Regions from separate parts of the Paenibacillus sp. FSL R10-2736 genome, predicted to be linked through region 2. Evidence: riboswitches for the same ligand, from Rfam matches in the RefSeq annotation. Region 2 holds a riboswitch; the other holds the start of a gene.
What was found. Region 2 has a riboswitch for glycine ahead of NSQ73_RS29520 (amino acid permease). Riboswitches for the same ligand answer to the same signal wherever they lie in the genome.
Positions count from the first base shown of each region.

Region 1 (7,386 bases), on a different contig from region 2:
TTCGAAATAAGGTGCCAGACGGTGCATCATGTAATTGGCATTCAGCACAGCGTTCTCGGACACCTCGCGCAGTCCGTCCGGGCCGTAGGTGCGGATATAGGCGTAAGCGCGGACCAGAATACCGAAGTTGCCATAAAAGGCTTTGACGCGGCCAATAGATTGCGGCCCGCCGGAGTCAAGCGAGAAGCTGCCGTCTTCGTTCTGCACCACCGACGGCTGGGGCAGGAACGGGATCAGCTTCGCCTTCACGCCGACCGGTCCGGCTCCCGGACCGCCGCCGCCGTGCGGAGTACTCATCGTCTTGTGCAGGTTGAGATGGACCACATCGAAGCCCATGTCGCCCGGGCGGGTGATGCCCATGATGGCGTTGGAGTTCGCTCCGTCATAATAGAGCAGACCGCCGGCTTCATGGACAATCGCGGCGATCTCTACGATCTGCGTCTCGAACAGTCCGAGAGTACTCGGGTTCGTGAGCATCAGCGCGGCGGTGTCGCTGCCGACCGCCGCCTTCAGTGCTTCGAGGTCGACCATTCCCTTATCATTGGAAGGAATGGTGACGGTGTCGAGTCCGGCGGCTGCGGCGCTGGCCGGGTTGGTTCCGTGCGAGGAATCCGGCACGATGACCTTGGTGCGGACCTCGCCGCGGCTCTCATGGTAGGCGCGGATCATCATCAGGCCGGTCCATTCGCCATGGGCTCCGGCGGCAGGCTGCAGGGAGACGGCATCCATGCCGGTCAGTCCGGCGAGATCCTTTTGCAGCGTATACATCAGCTCAAGTGCACCCTGGATGCTCTCTTCCGGCTGGTACGGATGGATCTTGGCAAGGCCGGGGAAGCGGGCGACATCTTCATTGATCTTCGGGTTATATTTCATCGTGCAGGAGCCGAGCGGATAGAAGCCGTTATCGACCCCGAAGTTACGCCGGGACAGGGCAGTATAGTGGCGGATAACATCCACTTCGGATACCTCCGGCAGCACTACGGGCTCGCTGCGGAGCAGGCCCTCAGGAATCAGTGAGCTGATGCTCTCTTCCTGCGGCACATCGCATGGAGGCAAAGAGTACGCCGAGCGGCCGGGACGGCTTAATTCAAAGATCAGGGTTTGTTCCGGTTTCATATACAGCCCTCCAGTGCAGTGGCGAATTCGTCAATTTCGGTTTTGCTTCTTTTCTCAGTCACGGCAACCAGCATATGTCCGGCCAGCTCGGGATACTCGCGGCCCAGATCATAGCCGCCCAGATAGCCTGCCTTCAGCAGCCTGGAGTTCACTTCACTGACGCTGCTGCCCTCCGGGAGCTTCAGGACAAATTCATTGAAGAACGGGGCGGTGAAGACGCGCTCTGCACCGGTGATTTCAGCCAGCCGTCCGGCGGCGTAATGGCTCTTGCGGATATTAAGCTCACCAACCTCACGCATGCCCTCCTTGCCCATGACGGACAAGTAGACAGAAGCACATAACGCCAGCAGCGCCTGGTTGGAGCAGATATTCGACGTCGCTTTCTCGCGGCGGATATGCTGCTCACGCGCCTGAAGGGTCAAGACGAAGCCGCGCTTGCCGTTACGGTCAACGGTCTGGCCGACGATCCGGCCCGGCATGCGGCGCATCAGCGGTTCAGCAACCGCGAAGAATCCGCAGGTTGGTCCACCAAGCGATGCAGAGATACCCAGCGGCTGTGCATCGCCGACTACGATGTCGGCGCCCAGCTTGCCGGGCGTTTCCAGCACGCCGAGTGCAATGGGATTCGCGCTGACTACAAGGAGGCCTTTGACCGCATGGATCAGCGGCTCAATCTGGCGCAGTTCCTCGATGCCGCCGAAGAAGTTGGGCGACTGGACCAGAACGGCGGCAGTATCGGCATCAATGGCCTCAGCCAGCTTGGCAAGATCGGTAACCCCGTCCTTATAATCGATTTCCACGATTTGCAGGCCCCAGGCATTGGCGGAAGTGCGAAGTACTTGGCGTGCTTCCGGGTGTACCGTACGGGAGACAATCAGCTTTTTACGTTTCGTGGCGCCTGCGGCAAGCACGGCTGCTTCGGAGAAGGCAGTGGCACCATCGTACATGCTGGCATTAGCGACCTTCATACCGGTCAGCTCACAGATATACGACTGGAATTCAAAGATCGCTTGAAGCTCGCCTTGGCTGATCTCCGGCTGATAAGGGGTATAGGCAGTATAGAATTCCGAACGGGAAATAATATGGTTAATGACAACAGGAATATGGTGGTCATAGAGGCCAGCGCCGAGGAAGCTGGCATGGGTATCAAAGTCGGCATTTTTGTCAGCCAGACCCTTCATATGGCGCAGCAGTGCATATTCGTCCAGCGGGCCGGACATTGGCATCGTTCCCTGGTAGCGGACAGATTGAGGAATGTCAGCGAATAGCTCATCAATGGACTGAATCCCGACAGTTTCCATCATCTCTGCGCGGTCTTGCTCCGTCATAGGCAGATAGCGGTGCTTCATTACGGCTTCACTCCTTGGCTCTTTTTGTAGAACGGGGCTTTGATCACGGCAGCCTTCAGCTGTTTGCCGCGGATCTCCACATACACCTCTGTGCCGATCTCAGTATAGGCAGCATCCAGCAAGGCAAGTCCGAGATTCCGCTTCAGCGTCGGTGATTGTGTGCCGGTTGTGACTTCACCGATCTTCACACCGTCTGCATATACGGGATAATGGGAGCGGGGAATCCCGCGGTCGATCATTTCAAGGCCTACAAGGCGGCGCGGGAGGCCGGCTTCCTTCTGCTTCAGCAGGGCATCACGGCCGATGAAACCGGCTTTGTCCAGCTTCACGAAGAACTGGACACCCGCTTCGAGCGGCGTAATATCCGCCGAGAGCTCCTGGCCGTACAGCGGCAGCTTGGCTTCGAAGCGGAGCGTGTCGCGTGCGCCGAGTCCGGCAGGGGTCAGGCCATGCGGCGCGCCTGCGGCCAGCAGACCATTCCAGAGTGCAGCTGCTGTGTGGACCGGGGCGTACAGCTCAAAGCCGTCCTCACCGGTATAGCCGGTGCGGGAGAGCAGTACAGAAACGCCGCAGACCTCGGCGTGTTCGATGAAATGGAAGGGCTTCAGCTCTGCGAGCGGGGCAGAGGTAACTTCGGCCAGAATCGTCTCAGCCAGCGGCCCCTGCAGAGCGAGCAGCAGCGTCTCATCAGAGACATTCTTCAGGCTGACACCGCTGAATTCAGCGGTGAGATGCTCCTGCAGCCACTGGAAGTCCTTGTCGATATTGGAGGCGTTCACGACGAGCATATAGCGCTCATGGCCCAGGCGGTAGACGAGCAGATCATCTACTACGCCGCCGCTCGGATAGAGCATCAGGGTATACTGCGCCGCGCCGTCTGCAAGGCGGCTGACATCATTGGTGGTCATCTGCTGCAGGAAGGCTTCAGCGCCGCTGCCGTCAACCATGAATTCACCCATATGCGATACATCGAACAGCCCGGCCTGCTGGCGGACCGCTTCATGTTCCTTAACGATGCCAGTAAACTGCACCGGCAGCTCCCAGCCGCCGAAATCAATGCATCTGGACTCCGCATAAGCGGCATAGAGATCATAAAAAGGCGTTCTTCTCAAAGACTCCATCGTGTCACCCCTTAGTCTGTTTACATGCAAAAAAGGACAGGCGAAAGTCCATCAATGCACATCAAACATGCATCAATAGACGTTCGCTCTGTCCTTTGTACCTGAGAGTTACCCTGCTATCCTGCCCGCAGGTTTCCCCGTTGGTGATCCGTTTCCTGTTGTCCAGGCTGTGGATGCTCTCCAGAGATGCGTCCGGCAAAGGTCCTTTTGCCTGAGAGATTCACCCATCCCGGGCTTACTCCTTCGGCGCTGCCCCTAAGGGTCAGTCTCTCCCTATGCCATCATTCGCAAACCATATGTTTTTCTACTGACTCCATTAAACCGGGTTTACAAGCACGCTGTCAATCAAAAAACGTCAAAAAGATGACAAATTTAATTTTCCTGTCAGTTATATTGACATTAGGCAAGGTCATAACTTAGGCTATAACTAAATTTAGAACTCCAAATGTGGAAAAGAGGCGGCTTGGAAATGAGTGAAGTGTTGGACAACCTGCTATACAGCGAAGAGCATGAATGGGCACAGCAGGGTGATGGACGCGTAGTACGTGTGGGAATTACGGATCATGCGCAGCATTTATTGGGCGACATCGTGTTTGTTGAGTTTCCGGAAGTCGGCGCAGCCATTACCGCAGGCGACAGCGTAGGCAGTATCGAGTCTGTTAAGACGGTGTCGGAGCTGTATTCGCCGGTATCCGGCAAGGTTACCAAGATCAACGACGCACTCGAATCCAGCCCGGAGCTGATCAATGATCAGCCATACGGCGGCGGATGGATTTTTGAGCTGGAATTAGACGGTGAGTTCGCAGATGCGGTATCCGGTCTGCTGGATGCGGCTGCTTATAAGGAACTGGTTGGGGAATAGTTTCAACCGTTTATGTACCCGGATTTTTAGAATAGGTGACTGAACTGGATTTACGAAAAGATGAACACGGCAGGCTTCTCTTATTACATTAGATGTCACTAATGTGAGAGGTCTGTCTTTTTGCGTTTCTGTATCACTCCGGAAAGCTAAGCAGCCCCGGATAAATGCGGGGAGCCAAGTGCCAAAGGGCGGGCAGCAGAGCCAGACCCGTAACGGCAAAGATAAGGCACAGCAATAGGAACCGGTATCTTTTTCTGGGACGGGTATTGGGTTTGAGCACGAAGTAATACACACCGGCCGAATAAAACGGGAAAAGCACCACGGCAGACATGCCCATACAGACCAGAAATGTGGATTCCCCGGCGGAGGAAGGGATCATGGCTTCCGGGTTATAGACCGGATTGATCTGCAGAAAGAGGATCACAAATGTCAGATAAGCGAAGAGTAAAAGAAGAGGGAAACAGCGGATGCGTCCATCCTCGGACAAACCGTACAGCATCCACCAGACCCCGAGCCAGGGCAGGGCAAAGGCTGCGCCGGCAATAAGGAAGTCAATGCCTATATACATCAGTTTATCGGGAGGATACACATGGGCCAGGTCCCCCCAGAAGTAATCGGAGGAGAAGAACATCATAAATACAGATAATAAACCAATGAAGAAGGTAATTATTCCCTGGGCAAAAACAATCATGATCAGCGAAACCAGCTGCCGCAGAAAATAGAGAAAACGGGTGGCGTCCGGTGTCGTTCCGTTTGTAGTCTGCATAGCGTTCAATCTCCTTATACTAGCAAATGGTTGCCGTGCCTTCTCATCTGCAGAACTCTGAGCTGATTCGCTTGCGGATTCACGTTATTCTTTCTCCTGAAGCTGCCGCAGGACAATGAGTTCGACCCGGCGGTTTTTTTGCCGTCCTTCAACGGTAGTGTTATCGTAAGCAGGTCTGGTATCCGCGTAACCGGCATATTGGAAAGTATCGGGGCTAAGCCCCTCGTTATCCAGGAAGAAGCGCAGCACAGAGAGTGCGCGGGCGCCGGATAGCTCCCAGTTATCCGTGTAATCTGAAGCGGCGGTTACCGGAACATTGTCGGTATGTCCTTCGATGCTGATCGTAGCACCGATTCCGCGGAACAGGCCGGAGAGCTGGCGCAGTGCCGGGAAGGCAGGTGATTTCAGCTCGGCTTTGCCGGCATCGAACAGGAACCGGTCGCTAAGCGTGATGGCAATGCCCTGCGGTTTATCCGCTACAAAGATCTGCTCCCCAAGGTTGTTATCTTCCACGTATTTGGTAATTACACCCATAAGCGCGGCCAGTTTGGCCTCCTGCTCACGAAAAGCGAGCTCACGCGCCGAAGGCTGGTGTTCTGCAGTTTCCCCGTTTTGCCCGGATGTATCTGTGCCCGTCCCGGTTCCGTTCGAACCACTCTCCTTCACATTGCCCCCGGAAGAAAGACCGCCACCGGTGCTTCCGCCTGCTTCCTGTTCATTCGAGACTGCGGCTCCGGTGTTCCCCTGATTACCATCCAGCACTCCATTTCCGCCTTCAAGCACAGGACTGCCGCTCTTAAAGGTATCAGATAATGAACCGGTAACGATCGCGTATTTTTGCGTATCCAGACTGCTCATGGCGTACAGGATGATGAAAAAAATGAGCAGAAGCGTAATCAGATCAGCATAGGTAATCATCCAGCGGTCCCGGTTCTCCTTACCTCTACTACGTCCCTGGCGGCGGTTTCTTTGTCTCATAGCGGGTCTCCCGGGTTATTATTGCTGCTGCGTCTAGGTGAGACATCGGGAATAAAGGCGGTCAGTTTTTTGCGGACCAGATGCGGATGATCCCCATTCTGCAGGGACAGGATACCGACAAGCAGCATCTCCATGCTGCCCAGTTCGCTTTGGCTGCGGGATTTGATTTTGGAGGCGATGGGTAAAAATATAAGATTAGCACTGGCTACGCCATAGAGCGTTGCTGTAAAAGCTACAGCGATCGAGGCCCCCAGATTAGAGGGATCCGTCAGATTGCTCAGTACCCGTATTAATCCCATTACGGTGCCGATGATGCCCATAGTCGGAGCATAGCCGCCGGCGGCTTCGAAGATTTTGGCATAGCCTTCATACTTCAGTTCCTTGGCGTCCATCTCCAGTTCAAGAATTTGCCGGACCTGATCAGGATCGGTGCCGTCGACAATAAGAAACAGCCCTTCGCGGGTAAAGGTATCGGGATGCTCCTCCGCTCTCTTCTCCAGCGCAAGCACGCCGCCGCGGCGCGTAATCGCCGCCATGGAGATCAGCTCTTCGGCCTTCTCCTGGGTGGTGTCGGGATGTCTGCCGAATGCCAGGCGCAGAGCCGCCGGGACGCTGCGTAATCTGGAGGCCGGAAAACTGATGAGTACAGCGGCAAGGGTGCCGCCGAATACGATCAGCGCGGCGTTCAGCTGCAGCAGGCCGGATAAGCTTCCGCCTTCCCAGAGAAAGCCGCCGATCATTGCGGCAATGCCTGCCAGCAGGCCGATAATTGAAGTGATATCCATAAGTTCAAGCTCCTTAAATTTCTATATATTATGGTTTGCATCAATCTGGGCAACGCTGTATAATAAACGGGAACGTGTATTCCTATCTTCCATATTTTTCAGTACGGTATGGATAGGCAACTATTAGGGCTACAATTATAATATATTCATATATTTTAGACGATAGAGGGGAGACGGGCAAATGAGTGATATTGTCGTCAGTACAAAGACATTTGAACTGGAGTCCGAGTATACACCCCAGGGCGATCAGCCTCATGCCATAGAAGAATTATTGGACGGCATCCGGCAGGGCAAGAAGCACCAGACGCTGCTGGGAGCGACAGGTACAGGCAAGACCTTTACCATCGCACAAGTGATTTCCAAACTGAACCGCCCGACGCTGGTCATTGCGCACAACAAGACGCTTGCG
Region 1 covers NZ_JBBOBN010000001.1:182,014-189,399, forward strand. Annotated here, with positions in the region: gene gcvPB (aminomethyl-transferring glycine dehydrogenase subunit GcvPB) at 1-1,116, opposite strand, end outside; gene gcvPA (aminomethyl-transferring glycine dehydrogenase subunit GcvPA) at 1,113-2,465, opposite strand; gene gcvT (glycine cleavage system aminomethyltransferase GcvT) at 2,465-3,586, opposite strand; glycine riboswitch at 3,673-3,772, opposite strand; glycine riboswitch at 3,776-3,871, opposite strand; gene gcvH (glycine cleavage system protein GcvH) at 4,056-4,448, shown strand; gene NSQ73_RS00760 (hypothetical protein) at 4,582-5,214, opposite strand; gene NSQ73_RS00765 (flagellar motor protein MotB) at 5,299-6,192, opposite strand; gene NSQ73_RS00770 (flagellar motor protein) at 6,189-6,977, opposite strand; gene uvrB (excinuclease ABC subunit UvrB) at 7,159-7,386, shown strand, end outside.
Region 1: it holds a riboswitch for glycine, as region 2 does, so the genes downstream of both, gcvT (glycine cleavage system aminomethyltransferase GcvT) here and NSQ73_RS29520 (amino acid permease) in region 2, are expected to answer to the same signal.

Region 2 (7,386 bases):
TATACCCCTTCATGCGGTATTTGCCCTGCAGGTCATCCATTTTGGCGATAATACCGATCTGGGTGTGGCCCTTCGAGATTAGCTCTTTGGTTGCCAGATAACTGGACTGCACATCATCAAGGCAGAAGAAAGGCACCTCCAGTTCTTCATAATAAGCATTAATCATGATAAACGGGACATCCTGTTCTTTGAACGACAGATAGTATGCAATATTAGGGTTGTACAGATTGCTCTTCGTAGGCTCAATAATCAGACCATCGACGCCAAAGGACAGCATCATTTCCAGCGCCTTCTTCTCCTGGGCGACATCATTATTGGTGCTGGCGAGCAGCAGCGAATAATTATCCTCGTTAAGTCTGCTCTCGATCCCGCGGATGATGGAAGGAAAGATGTAATCCGAGAGGTAGGTCGTGATGACACCGATGGTTTTCGTATTGGGGTTGCCCCCCGATTTGGACCGGAACTGGCTGCTTACATAGGTGCCTGATCCCTTCTCGCTTCTTAGAAAGCCCTCATTGGATAGCTCCAGGATAGCCTTCCGGACGGTTTGCCGGCTCACACCATAGGTGTCCTGCAAGGCTAATTCTGTAGGAATCTGCTCGCCCACACTATAGGTTCCTGACAGTATATTGCTTTTTATATCATCAAAAATAATCTGGTATTTGGTTTTCACCCGGCTCACTTCTTTCATGGTTGTTCATATGCGAATCGGTATATCCGCAATAGTTGTACGTACACATTATAGTATGAATATATCGTTATTATAATCCAATGTCTACTATGTATAAGCGTTTCAAGGGAAATATGGATTTCTTACTGTAAAATTTGTATGTATATCTTGTGTGTTATGTTGACAAATGTACGAACAAAAAATATACTAAGTCTGTTAATAAAGGAAGCGCCTTCTTTCCATTTCTATTATAACAGTTTGGTTCAGAGAGGAGTAACGTGGGCATGGATCAGAACATCGGGCAAGCGATACTTAAGGGAGAAACTTCACTGGGTATCGAATTTGGATCCACACGTATCAAGGCAGTACTGATTGATCAGCGGTTTGAGACCATCGCATCCGGAAGCTTCGAGTGGGAGAATCTGCTTGAGGGCGGGTACTGGACGTATCATTTGACAGACATTATCAAGGGCCTGCAGGAGGCTTACCATGAACTGAAGCAGGTAGTCCAGCAGAAATACGGTATTACGCTTAAGACCGTTAGTTCTATCGGGTTCTCGGCAATGATGCACGGATATATGGCTTTTGACAGCGCAGGCGGGCTGCTGGTTCCGTTCCGGACCTGGCGTAATGCAACAACCGGTGCTGCGGCCAAAGAATTAACGGAGGTCTTCCAGTTCAACATCCCTGAACGCTGGACCATAGCGCACCTGTATCAGGCGATACTGAACGGGGAAGAGCATGTGCCTCAGGCGGAGTTCGTAACAACGCTGGGCGGGTATATTCACTGGCTGCTGACCGGCAGCAAGGCGATCGGGATCGGCGATGCTTCGGGGGTTTTCCCGATAGATGAGGCCACGCAGGATTACAATGCAGCGATGGTTGCACAGTTCGATGAACTCATTGCAGACAAGGGCTACCCTTGGAAGCTGAAAGATATTCTCCCTAAAGTGTATACTGCGGGCGAGCAGGCAGGGCTATTAACAGAAGCGGGTGCGTTAATTCTGGATGCGTCCGGGGAGCTGCAGCCGGGTATTCCGCTGTGTCCTCCGGAAGGCGACGCCGGAACAGGTATGGTTGCTACGAACAGTGTCCGCAAACGGACCGGTAACATCTCCGTAGGTACTTCCGTGTTTGCAATGATCGTGCTGGAGAAGGATCTTACAGCCGTATATCCGGAGATTGATATGGTAACAACTCCAGACGGCAGTCCGGTCGGCATGGTTCATGCCAACAACTGTTCCAGTGATCTCAACGCCTGGATCGGCCTGTTCCGTGAATTCTCGGAGGCGATGGGCTTTAAGGCAGACCCAGGGCAATTGTTCAGTGTCCTGTTCAATAAAGCACTGGAGGCGGATGCTGACGGCGGCGGTCTGCTGAGCTACGGGTATTTCTCCGGGGAGAATATTACCGGGATTGAGAAAGGCCGGCCGTTGTTTGTACGCTCACCGGAGAGCCGCTTCAATCTGGCCAACTTCATGCGGACGCATTTATTCTCCGCTTTTGGCGCGCTGAAGATCGGAATGGATATTCTGACCAAGCAGGAGCAAGTGTCCATCGACAGTATTCTGGCTCACGGCGGGTTATTCAAAACTCCTGTGGTCGGGCAGAAAATCGTTGCCGCTGCAATGAACGTCCCTGTCTCTGTCATGGCAACAGCCGGAGAAGGCGGCGCATGGGGGATGGCGATTCTGGCCTCTTACATGCAGAACAAAGCACAGCAGGAGCGTCTGGATGACTTCCTTGACCACAAGGTATTTAAGGATGTGGAAGGACAAGTCATCCATCCGGATGCGGCTGATGTGAAGGGCTTCGAGCTGTTCATGGAACGTTACACTGCAGGGATCGCGATCGAGCAGGCTGCTGTAGATCATCTGGTAGAAAACGGGAGGGGTTAACCTATGTTGGAGCAACTGAAAGAAGAGGTATTCGAGGCCAATCTGGACCTGCCTAAGCATGGACTTGTCAAATACACCTGGGGCAATGTGAGCGCAGTTGACCGTGAGAAAGGCGTATTCGTCATCAAACCAAGCGGCGTCAGCTATGACAAAATGAAACCGAGTGATATGGTCGTAGTGGATTTCGACGGTAACGTGGTTGAAGGGGAGATGAGACCATCCTCGGATACACCGACCCATGCCGTACTCTACAAGCATTATGCAGAAATCGGCGGCATCGTGCACACGCATTCGACCTGGGCGACCATCTGGGCGCAGGCCGGGCTGGATGTTGCTGTAATGGGCACGACACATGCCGACACCTTCTATGGCGCGGTACCCTGCGCGCGCTTCCTGACGCAGGAGGAGGTTGACCGCGGCTATGAAGCGGAGACCGGACGCGTGATCATTGAGACTTTTGAACAGCGGGGCCTTGATATTATGGCAGTTCCCGGCGTCTTGCTGAAAGGCCATGGCCCGTTCACCTGGGGGAAGAATGCCCATGATGCAGTGATGAACAGCGTGGTGCTGGAGGAAGTGTCCAAGCTGAACCATTTTGCCCGCGAGCTGAACCATTTCGCTGAAGAATTGCCGCAGCGGATTCTGGATAAACACTATCTGCGCAAGCATGGTAAAGGCGCTTATTACGGTCAGAAATAATCTGATTTATATATTATCCAAGAGAAGAGGATGAAATAATATGTCAACAGTAAGCGCTAAGCAATTCTGGTTTGTTGTAGGATCACAGCATCTGTACGGAGAAGAAGCCCTCGGTGAAGTCAAAGCTCATGCACAGGAGATGACGGATGCCCTCAATAACAGCGGGGTGCTGCCTTATCCGCTGGTGCTGCAGGATCTGGCGGTCAGTGCAGACAAAATCACTTCGATCATGAAAGAAGTCAACTACCGTGACGAGGTTGCCGGTGTGATTACCTGGATGCATACCTTCTCCCCGGCCAAAATGTGGATCCGCGGCACGAAGCTGCTGCAGAAGCCGCTTCTGCACCTGGCTACGCAATACAATGAGAGCATTCCTTGGGCCACACTGGATATGGACTTCATGAACCTGAACCAGGCTGCCCATGGCGACCGTGAATACGGGTTCATCAATGCCCGCCTGAAGAAACAGAACAAAGTGGTAGTAGGGTACTGGGAACGCGCCGAAGTCCAGAAGCAAATTGCCGAATGGATGGACGTTGCCGTTGCGTATAACGAAAGCTTCAACATCAAAGTGGCCCGCTTCGGCGACAACATGCGTAACGTGGGCGTTACCGAAGGCGACAAGGTAGAAGCCCAGATTCAGTTCGGCTGGACCGTGGATTACTTCGGGATCGGCGACCTGGTTGCGTATGTAAACGAAGTGAAGGAAGAAGAAATTGATGCGCTGTTCGCTGAATATGCAGAGCAGTATGATTTCGATTACGGTTCATACAGCAAAGAAGCATGGGAAGCCAGCGTGAAGGTACAGGCCAGCTATGAAATTGCCCTCAAACGCTTCCTGGATGCCGGCAACTACAATGCGTTCACTTCGAACTTCGAAGACCTGCACGGCATGAAGCAGCTTCCCGGTCTTGCCGTTCAGCGTCTGATGGCACAAGGCTACGGCTTCGCCGGCGAAGGGGACTGGAAGACAGCAGCCCTGGACCGCCTGATGAAGGTGATGAGCCATAACCTGAACACCGGATTCATGGAAGATTACACCTACGAAATGGCTGCCGGACAGGAAGCGATTCTGCAGTCCCACATGCTTGAGGTTGACCCGAGCCTGGCCAGCAACAAGCCGAAGGTGCTTGTGTCTCCGCTGGGTATCGGCGACCGCGAAGATCCGGCCCGTCTCGTATTCGACGGCAAAGCCGGCGAAGGCGTTGTGGTATCGATGGCTGACTTTGGCACGCATTACAAGCTGCTGATCAATGAAGTTACTGCCTTCGAGCCGACGGTTCCGGCTCCGAATCTTCCAGTGGCCCGTGTGCTCTGGCAGGTGAAGCCTAACTTCCAGGATGGAATTAAAGCATGGATCGAGAACGGCGGCGGCCACCATACCGTGGTGTCGCTCAACTTGACTACAGATCAGATCGTAACCTACGCCAAGCTGGTTGGCCTGGATTATGTAATCATTAAATAAATAGCTTAATAATGTTGGATCAAATGAGCGGATGGGCTGTTGCCTGTCTGCTTTTTTTTAATGCAGAGCCAAGGTATTACCGGCAAACTCATCCTCCGTGCCCGTGACTTTCTAAAATCCTATACAAAATACAACATTCGATTCATTAAATTGGACTAAATCGAAAATTGTTGTACAAAAGGCAGCATTTCTCCTCCTTCATACGGTTTAGCGTGGAAATTCTTGTATTTCATACAACAATCTATCTAAACAACCGGGTGTCTGCGCATCCAAGTTGCAAAACGTACAACATTTATGCCGCTGCAGTGCAGGAGCGCACCCTAGACATCTAGCCATAGGTAGGAGACTTTTATCACTGTTCAATACTCACATGCCGAGTAATATGTTAGAATATCAGAATGCATTAACGCTTCACCAATTTAATACATTACACGGGCTATGATTGCTATGGATCACACTATAGCAGGAGCAGCTTCTGGAGAGACTGCGGGAGACCGTAGCGCCGAAGGGTTCACAATCTCAGGCAAAAGGACAGAAGAGTACGGAATTTGTATTTGTTATGCTGATTAATTACGGTCAGCGGCGCAGGTAGCTTATTTTGATATTCTTATGAACCGGGAGATTGGATGACATCCAATCTCTTTTTTATGTTATTTGGCAGCAAAGCGTTGTACACATTAAGGGGGAAAAAGGCAATGGCACAGACAGAATTAAAGAGAGATTTGGCGAACCGGCATGTACAGCTGATCGCTATCGGCGGCACGATTGGTACAGGGTTATTCCTGGGATCAGGCAGAGCGATTCAGCAGGCCGGGCCGTCCATTATGATCACGTATTTACTCGTGGGAATTGCCGTGTTTTTTGTGATGAGGGCGCTGGGTGAGCTGCTGCTCTCCAAAGCGGGATATCAATCTTTTACGGACATTGCTGAAGACTATCTGGGACCGCGGGCTGCGTTCATTACAGGCTGGACCTACTGGTTCTGCTGGATTATGACGGCGATGGCGGATGTGATTGCAGTGGGCGTCTATGTGCAGTACTGGTTCGATATCCCGCAGTGGGTACCGGCCGTCATCTGCCTGATTATTCTGTTAGGACTCAATCTGCTGACGGTCAAAAGCTTCGGCGAACTCGAATTCTGGTTTGCTCTCATCAAAGTCGTCACGATTCTTGCCTTAATTGGCCTGGGAATCATTCTGCTGGTCATCGGGTTCAAGACGGATGCGGGATCGGTGACGGTCCGCAATCTCTGGGAGCACGGGGGTGTGTTCCCGAACGGTGTCAAGGGCTTCTTATTTTCCTTCCAGATGGTTGTGTTCGCTTATGTCGGTGTGGAGCTTGTGGGTGTATCAGCCGCAGAAACAGCAGATCCGGAGAAAAATATTCCGTCGGCGATTAACAAAATTCCTCTGCGGATTCTCTTCTTCTATGTAGGCGCGCTCTTCGTCCTGCTGTGCATTAACCCGTGGACCCAGCTCAGTGCGGCTGAAAGTCCTTTTGTGCGGACCTTCAATCTGGTCGGGATTCCGGTTGCTGCAGGTATTATCAATTTCGTCGTCTTAACCTCAGCGGCTTCCGCCTGCAACAGCGGGATGTTCTCAACCAGCCGGATTCTGTATAATCTGAGCAGAAGGGATCAGGCCTCCCCGCAGCTCGGCAAGCTGAACCGAAATCATGTGCCTGCTAACTCTTTATTTATTTCTACAATAGTTATATCGGCCGGGGCGCTGCTCAGCAAGCTTATTCCGGGCCAGGCCTTCGGCATCGTTACAACGATCAGCGCCATTTGCTTCATCTGGGTGTGGGGGGTTGTGCTCGTATGTCATATCAAGTATAAGAAAAACCGTCCGGACTTACATGCCGCGTCCAAATTCAAAGCACCGTTCACACCGGTTATCAATTATGCGGTATTAACGTTGTTTGCTGCTATTCTGATCATTATGCTGTTCGCAGATGATACCCGTCCGGCGCTGCTGTTTACTCCCCTATGGTTCATTCTGTTGTTCGTCCTGTACTCCATGCGAAGCAAGAAGGAGAAAAGTGATGCCGATGTTAGTATAATCAATACATGAGTGCAAGAATGTTCAAACGCTGCTGACATGTTGTCAGCAGCGTTATAAGGAGGAATCCGAAACATGAAGCATAGATTACTCCAATATATGACCCGGCTGACCTCCCTCAGTGAAGAGCAGCAGCAGGCCATTCTGGAGGAGATTCTTGTTGAGGAATACAGCAAGGGAGCCACGCTGCTTAGGCAGGGGGAGGTTCCCGGTCATTGCTATTTCGTGTTAAAAGGATGCGTACGGCAGCATAGTGTTGACGTCACAGGCCGCGACATCACCTCGAATTTCTACACAGAGGAGCAGGCGATCGCTATCTTCAATGCGCATAAAGAGGAGGCCTCGTCGGAATACAGCCTGACTTGTCTGGAGGACTGCGTACTGGTTGTCGGTTCGCTGAATACCGAGAGGGAAATGTACGCCAGACACACGCAGCTGGAGCTGATGACACGCCGGATGATCGAGGAGAATTTCGGACAGGTGCAGGCGGAATTCGCCGCCTTCATTGCGGCATCCCCCGAAGACCGCCTCAAGGCACTGCTGCATCGGAGGCCCGGCCTGATCAGCCGCGTCCCCCAGCATCAGCTGGCCAGC
Region 2 covers NZ_JBBOBN010000002.1:333,349-340,734, reverse strand. Annotated here, with positions in the region: gene NSQ73_RS29540 (GntR family transcriptional regulator) at 1-673, opposite strand, end outside; gene NSQ73_RS29535 (xylulokinase) at 955-2,568, shown strand; gene NSQ73_RS29530 (L-ribulose-5-phosphate 4-epimerase) at 2,572-3,267, shown strand; gene araA (L-arabinose isomerase) at 3,308-4,732, shown strand; glycine riboswitch at 5,198-5,277, shown strand; gene NSQ73_RS29520 (amino acid permease) at 5,428-6,804, shown strand; gene NSQ73_RS29515 (Crp/Fnr family transcriptional regulator) at 6,868-7,386, shown strand, end outside.